One region of the Vagococcus carniphilus genome, then DNA from elsewhere that is predicted to be linked to it. Evidence: a T-box and tRNA genes for the amino acid it is inferred to sense, from the RefSeq annotation. Region 1 holds a T-box; the other regions hold tRNA genes.
The links. A T-box is a leader RNA that pairs with one kind of tRNA and senses whether it is charged. The one in region 1 lies ahead of H9L18_RS03540 (valine--tRNA ligase), so its partner is inferred to be a tRNA-Val.
Positions count from the first base shown of each region.

Region 2: it has a tRNA-Val gene. The T-box ahead of H9L18_RS03540 (valine--tRNA ligase) is inferred to sense a tRNA for this amino acid. The anticodon was not compared.
Region 3: it has a tRNA-Val gene. The T-box ahead of H9L18_RS03540 (valine--tRNA ligase) is inferred to sense a tRNA for this amino acid. The anticodon was not compared.

Region 1 covers NZ_CP060720.1:691,735-693,911, forward strand. Annotated here, with positions in the region: gene H9L18_RS03530 (redox-sensing transcriptional repressor Rex) at 1-86, shown strand, start outside; gene tpx (thiol peroxidase) at 165-656, shown strand; T-box leader at 699-903, shown strand; gene H9L18_RS03540 (valine--tRNA ligase) at 962-2,177, shown strand, end outside.
Region 2 covers NZ_CP060720.1:15,551-17,727, forward strand. Annotated here, with positions in the region: rRNA gene H9L18_RS00110 (16S ribosomal RNA) at 1-202, opposite strand, end outside; tRNA gene H9L18_RS00115 (tRNA-Pro) at 445-518, opposite strand; tRNA gene H9L18_RS00120 (tRNA-Arg) at 532-605, opposite strand; tRNA gene H9L18_RS00125 (tRNA-Leu) at 623-708, opposite strand; tRNA gene H9L18_RS00130 (tRNA-Gly) at 722-793, opposite strand; tRNA gene H9L18_RS00135 (tRNA-Thr) at 803-875, opposite strand; tRNA gene H9L18_RS00140 (tRNA-Lys) at 898-970, opposite strand; tRNA gene H9L18_RS00145 (tRNA-Val) at 980-1,052, opposite strand; rRNA gene rrf (5S ribosomal RNA) at 1,070-1,185, opposite strand; rRNA gene H9L18_RS00155 (23S ribosomal RNA) at 1,267-2,177, opposite strand, start outside.
Region 3 covers NZ_CP060720.1:9,517-11,693, reverse strand. Annotated here, with positions in the region: rRNA gene H9L18_RS00105 (23S ribosomal RNA) at 1-645, shown strand, start outside; rRNA gene rrf (5S ribosomal RNA) at 727-842, shown strand; tRNA gene H9L18_RS00095 (tRNA-Val) at 860-932, shown strand; tRNA gene H9L18_RS00090 (tRNA-Lys) at 942-1,014, shown strand; tRNA gene H9L18_RS00085 (tRNA-Thr) at 1,037-1,109, shown strand; tRNA gene H9L18_RS00080 (tRNA-Gly) at 1,119-1,190, shown strand; tRNA gene H9L18_RS00075 (tRNA-Leu) at 1,204-1,289, shown strand; tRNA gene H9L18_RS00070 (tRNA-Arg) at 1,307-1,380, shown strand; tRNA gene H9L18_RS00065 (tRNA-Pro) at 1,394-1,467, shown strand; rRNA gene H9L18_RS00060 (16S ribosomal RNA) at 1,710-2,177, shown strand, end outside.

The DNA.
Region 1 (2,177 bases):
TTCAATACATTGATTTAACAACGGAACTTCAAACATTAATCTATTATGATGAAAACTATAATCATCCAGAACTAGAAACTATCTAAAACTCAAGCATCTCTTTTGTCTTTATTCTTCTTATTCTTTATACTAAAGGAAGAATAAAGATAAGGGAGTGTTTTTTTATGCAAGTAACATTAAAAGGTCAACCATTAGAATTAAAAGGAAATCAACCTGTCACAGGTGAAAAGGCCGTTAACTTTTCTTTAGTAGATTTAAACGATTCAACAGTCGAATTATCAGATTTATTAGCTAAACCATTAGTCATTAGTGTGGTTCCAGATATTGATACAAGTGTTTGCGCGATTCAAACGAAACGATTTAATCAAGAAGCAGCTTCAATGGAGGAAATCAATTTCGTAACTATTTCAAATAACTCAAAAGAGCAACAAAGTAATTGGTGTGCAGCTGAGGGCGTTGATATGATGATGCTTCGTGATACTGATTTAGCTTTTGGTAAGGGATACGGTTTATATATTCCTGAAATTAATCATTTAGCCAGAGCAATTTTTGTTATTAATCAAGAAGGTGTAGTGACTTACGAAGAAATCGTTCCTGAAATTGCTCAAGAGCCAGATTATACAAAAGCAATTGAAGCAGCAAAAACTTTGATTTAAGTTTGACGAAAAATGTGTTTCATTGTAAAATGAGTGAAATAAGAAAATGCTTAGATTAAGAGGAGTAGCACTTGTGAGAAGCAAATAGAAAGAAAACCCACTGGCTGAAAGGTTTTCCTTTAAAGAGTGTGAAGGTTGCTTAGGAGCTGAAAGTTTTTTTCGATTAGTGATCGTTAACTCACTTTTAAGTGACAGTGTTTTTTAGCACTGTAATCTAGGTGGTACCGCGTGTAAATTCGTCCTAAAGTAGAAATACTTTAGGACTTTTTTTATTGCCGAATGTTAAATAAGAAAGGAAAGATATTATGACAGAAGAAAAAAATTTAGCACCTAAATTTGATCCGACATCTGTTGAAAAAGGTCGTTACCAGAAATGGTTAGACAAAGATGTTTTTAAACCTAGTGGAGACAAGAGCGCACCAGCTTACTCAATTGTTATTCCACCACCAAACGTAACAGGTAGACTTCATTTAGGTCATGCATGGGATACAACACTCCAAGACATGATTATCCGTCAAAAGAGAATGCAAGGATTTGATACTTTGTGGGTACCAGGAATGGACCACGCCGGGATTGCAACACAAGCCAAAGTAGAAGAAAAGTTACGTAGTGAAGGATTAACTCGTTATGACTTAGGCCGTGAAAAATTTGTTGAGTCAACTAAAGAATGGAAAGAAGAATACGCAGGCCATATCCGTGAGCAATGGGGTAAATTAGGGCTATCAGTAGACTACTCTCGTGAGAGATTCACATTAGATGATGGATTATCAGATGCTGTTAAAAAAGTTTTTGTGAAATTATACGAAAAAGATTTAATCTATCGTGGGGAGTATATTATTAATTGGGACCCTCAAGCAAAAACAGCTTTATCAGATATTGAAGTTATCCATAAAGATGTTGAAGGTGCTTTTTACCATATGTATTACCCTTTAGCAGATGGAAGTGGCAAGTTAGAAATTGCAACAACTCGTCCAGAAACAATGCTAGGAGATACTGCTGTTGCAGTCCATCCAGAAGATGAACGTTATAAAGACTTAATTGGTAAAAAAGTTATTTTACCTTTAGTAGATAAAGAAATTCCAATTATTGCAGATGAATACGTGGAAATGGATTTTGGAACAGGTGTTGTTAAAATTACACCAGCCCATGACCCTAATGACTTTGAGGTAGGTAATCGTCATAATTTACCACGTGTTAATGTAATGGATGCTAGTGCTGTGATGAATGAAACAGCTGGTAAATATGCTGGCATGGACCGTTTTACAGCTCGTAAAGCCGTTGTAAAAGATTTAGAAGAATTAGGTTTGATGAAGGAAATCGAAAAACATGTTCATAGTGTTGGACATTCTGAAAGAACAGGCGTTGTTGTTGAGCCAAGACTTTCAACACAATGGTTCGTTAAAATGAAACCTTTAGCTGAAATGGCAATTAAGAATCAGGAAACTGACAATAAAGTTGATTTTTATCCACCGCGTTTTGATCAAACCTTCTTAACATGGATGGAAAATGTTCATGATTGGG
Region 2 (2,177 bases), 680 kb from region 1:
GGAAAAACAAATTATGCGGTATTAGCACCTGTTTCCAAGTGTTATCCCCCTCTGTTGGGCAGGTTGCCCACGTGTTACTCACCCGTCCGCCACTCTTTGATTTTCGGTGGAGCGAGCTCCGGTGAAAATCAAAGCGTTCGACTTGCATGTATTAGGCACGCCGCCAGCGTTCGTCCTGAGCCAGGATCAAACTCTCAATAAAAGTTGATTAACATCTTGCGATGTTTAGCTCATTAATTTTAAAACTTGCTAGCGAATGTTATTCACTAAATATGGTTTGTTTTTACTAGAAGTAAAAACGCCCTACACATTTGGTTTGTCTTACTTTGTTCAGTTTTCAAAGGTCTAATCTGTGTTGCCTTAACAACTTTTATATCATACCAAGTTGTCAGAATTTTGTCAACACTTTTTAAAAAGTTTTTCTAAAGTTTTTTATTTAGAAAATCGGGAAGACAGGATTCGAACCTGCGACCCCTTGGTCCCAAACCAAGTGCTCTACCAAGCTGAGCTACTTCCCGTATCACTTTTAAACGCGCCCAAGAGGAGTCGAACCCCTAACCTTCTGATCCGTAGTCAGACACTCTATCCAATTGAGCTATGGGCGCTTAAATATATATAACAATGCCGAGGACCGGAATCGAACCGGTACGGAGATCACTCTCCGCAGGATTTTAAGTCCTGTGCGTCTGCCAGTTCCGCCACCCCGGCTGAAACTTAAAAGAGCGGAAGACGGGGTTCGAACCCGCGACCCCCACCTTGGCAAGGTGATGTTCTACCACTGAACTACTTCCGCTTAAAGAAGTGCCGGCTAAAGGACTTGAACCCTCGACCCTCTGATTACAAATCAGATGCTCTACCAACTGAGCTAAGCCGGCGCATGTTTATGCATAAAAAAAATGACCCGTACTGGGCTCGAACCAGTGACCCTCTGATTAAAAGTCAGATGCTCTACCAACTGAGCTAACGAGTCTTTTTAAAATGGAGGTTAACGGGATCGAACCGCTGACCCCCTGCTTGTAAGGCAGGTGCTCTCCCAGCTGAGCTAAACCTCCAAATAAAAACGCAAATAGCATGGCGACGTCCTACTCTCACAAAGGGAAACCCTTCACTACCCTCGGCGCTAAGAAGCTTAACTTCTGTGTTCGGCATGGGAACAGGTGTATCCTTCTTGCCATCGTCACCACACTTACGTGCGTTATATTATATTGAGTGATTATTCACTCAAAACTGGATGTTTTAGTTATATTCAACATTGTCACCGATATTTTGGTTAAGTCCTCGACCGATTAGTACTAGTCCGCTCCGTACATCGCTGCACTTCCACTCCTAGCCTATCTACCTGATCATCTTTCAGGGGTCTTACTTTCTTAAAGAAATGGGAAATCTCATCTTGAGGGGGGCTTCACGCTTAGATGCTTTCAGCGTTTATCCCGTCCATACATAGCTACCCAGCAATGCCCTTGGCAGAACAACTGGTACACCAGAGGTATGTCCATCCCGGTCCTCTCGTACTAAGGACAGCTCCTCTCAAATTTCCAACGCCCGCGACGGATAGGGACCGAACTGTCTCACGACGTTCTGAACCCAGCTCGCGTGCCGCTTTAATGGGCGAACAGCCCAACCCTTGGGACCGACTACAGCCCCAGGATGCGACGAGCCGACATCGAGGTGCCAAACCTCCCCGTCGATGTGAACTCTTGGGGGAGATAAGCCTGTTATCCCCAGGGTAGCTTTTATCCGTTGAGCGATGGCCCTTCCATGCGGAACCACCGGATCACTAAGCCCGACTTTCGTCCCTGCTCGAGTTGTAGCTCTCGCAGTCAAGCTCCCTTCTGCCTTTGCACTCTACGAATGATTTCCAACCATTCTGAGGGAACCTTTGGGCGCCTCCGTTACATTTTAGGAGGCGACCGCCCCAGTCAAACTGTCCATCTGACACTGTCTCCCGCCACGATAAGTGGCGCGGGTTAGAATGGTCATAACACAAGGGTAGTATCCCACCAATGCCTCCCTCGAGACTAGCGTCCCGAGCTCTACGGCTCCTACCTATCCTGTACATGTGTCACAAACATTCAATATCAAACTACAGTAAAGCTCCATGGGGTCTTTCCGTCCTGTCGCGGGTAACCTGCATCTTCACAGGTACTAAAATTTCACCGAGTCTCTCGTTGAGACAG
Region 3 (2,177 bases), 680 kb from region 1:
GTCGCCTCCTAAAATGTAACGGAGGCGCCCAAAGGTTCCCTCAGAATGGTTGGAAATCATTCGTAGAGTGCAAAGGCAGAAGGGAGCTTGACTGCGAGAGCTACAACTCGAGCAGGGACGAAAGTCGGGCTTAGTGATCCGGTGGTTCCGCATGGAAGGGCCATCGCTCAACGGATAAAAGCTACCCTGGGGATAACAGGCTTATCTCCCCCAAGAGTTCACATCGACGGGGAGGTTTGGCACCTCGATGTCGGCTCGTCGCATCCTGGGGCTGTAGTCGGTCCCAAGGGTTGGGCTGTTCGCCCATTAAAGCGGCACGCGAGCTGGGTTCAGAACGTCGTGAGACAGTTCGGTCCCTATCCGTCGCGGGCGTTGGAAATTTGAGAGGAGCTGTCCTTAGTACGAGAGGACCGGGATGGACATACCTCTGGTGTACCAGTTGTTCTGCCAAGGGCATTGCTGGGTAGCTATGTATGGACGGGATAAACGCTGAAAGCATCTAAGCGTGAAGCCCCCCTCAAGATGAGATTTCCCATTTCTTTAAGAAAGTAAGACCCCTGAAAGATGATCAGGTAGATAGGCTAGGAGTGGAAGTGCAGCGATGTACGGAGCGGACTAGTACTAATCGGTCGAGGACTTAACCAAAATATCGGTGACAATGTTGAATATAACTAAAACATCCAGTTTTGAGTGAATAATCACTCAATATAATATAACGCACGTAAGTGTGGTGACGATGGCAAGAAGGATACACCTGTTCCCATGCCGAACACAGAAGTTAAGCTTCTTAGCGCCGAGGGTAGTGAAGGGTTTCCCTTTGTGAGAGTAGGACGTCGCCATGCTATTTGCGTTTTTATTTGGAGGTTTAGCTCAGCTGGGAGAGCACCTGCCTTACAAGCAGGGGGTCAGCGGTTCGATCCCGTTAACCTCCATTTTAAAAAGACTCGTTAGCTCAGTTGGTAGAGCATCTGACTTTTAATCAGAGGGTCACTGGTTCGAGCCCAGTACGGGTCATTTTTTTTATGCATAAACATGCGCCGGCTTAGCTCAGTTGGTAGAGCATCTGATTTGTAATCAGAGGGTCGAGGGTTCAAGTCCTTTAGCCGGCACTTCTTTAAGCGGAAGTAGTTCAGTGGTAGAACATCACCTTGCCAAGGTGGGGGTCGCGGGTTCGAACCCCGTCTTCCGCTCTTTTAAGTTTCAGCCGGGGTGGCGGAACTGGCAGACGCACAGGACTTAAAATCCTGCGGAGAGTGATCTCCGTACCGGTTCGATTCCGGTCCTCGGCATTGTTATATATATTTAAGCGCCCATAGCTCAATTGGATAGAGTGTCTGACTACGGATCAGAAGGTTAGGGGTTCGACTCCTCTTGGGCGCGTTTAAAAGTGATACGGGAAGTAGCTCAGCTTGGTAGAGCACTTGGTTTGGGACCAAGGGGTCGCAGGTTCGAATCCTGTCTTCCCGATTTTCTAAATAAAAAACTTTAGAAAAACTTTTTAAAAAGTGTTGACAAAATTCTGACAACTTGGTATGATATAAAAGTTGTTAAGGCAACACAGATTAGACCTTTGAAAACTGAACAAAGTAAGACAAACCAAATGTGTAGGGCGTTTTTACTTCTAGTAAAAACAAACCATATTTAGTGAATAACATTCGCTAGCAAGTTTTAAAATTAATGAGCTAAACATCGCAAGATGTTAATCAACTTTTATTGAGAGTTTGATCCTGGCTCAGGACGAACGCTGGCGGCGTGCCTAATACATGCAAGTCGAACGCTTTGATTTTCACCGGAGCTCGCTCCACCGAAAATCAAAGAGTGGCGGACGGGTGAGTAACACGTGGGCAACCTGCCCAACAGAGGGGGATAACACTTGGAAACAGGTGCTAATACCGCATAATTTGTTTTTCCGCATGGAAGAATAATAAAAGACGCTTCGGTGTCACTGTTGGATGGGCCCGCGCTGCATTAGTTAGTTGGTGGGGTAACGGCCTACCAAGACCATGATGCATAGCCGACCTGAGAGGGTGATCGGCCACACTGGGACTGAGACACGGCCCAGACTCCTACGGGAGGCAGCAGTAGGGAATCTTCGGCAATGGACGAAAGTCTGACCGAGCAACGCCGCGTGAGTGAAGAAGGTTTTCGGATCGTAAAACTCTGTTGTTAGAGAAGAA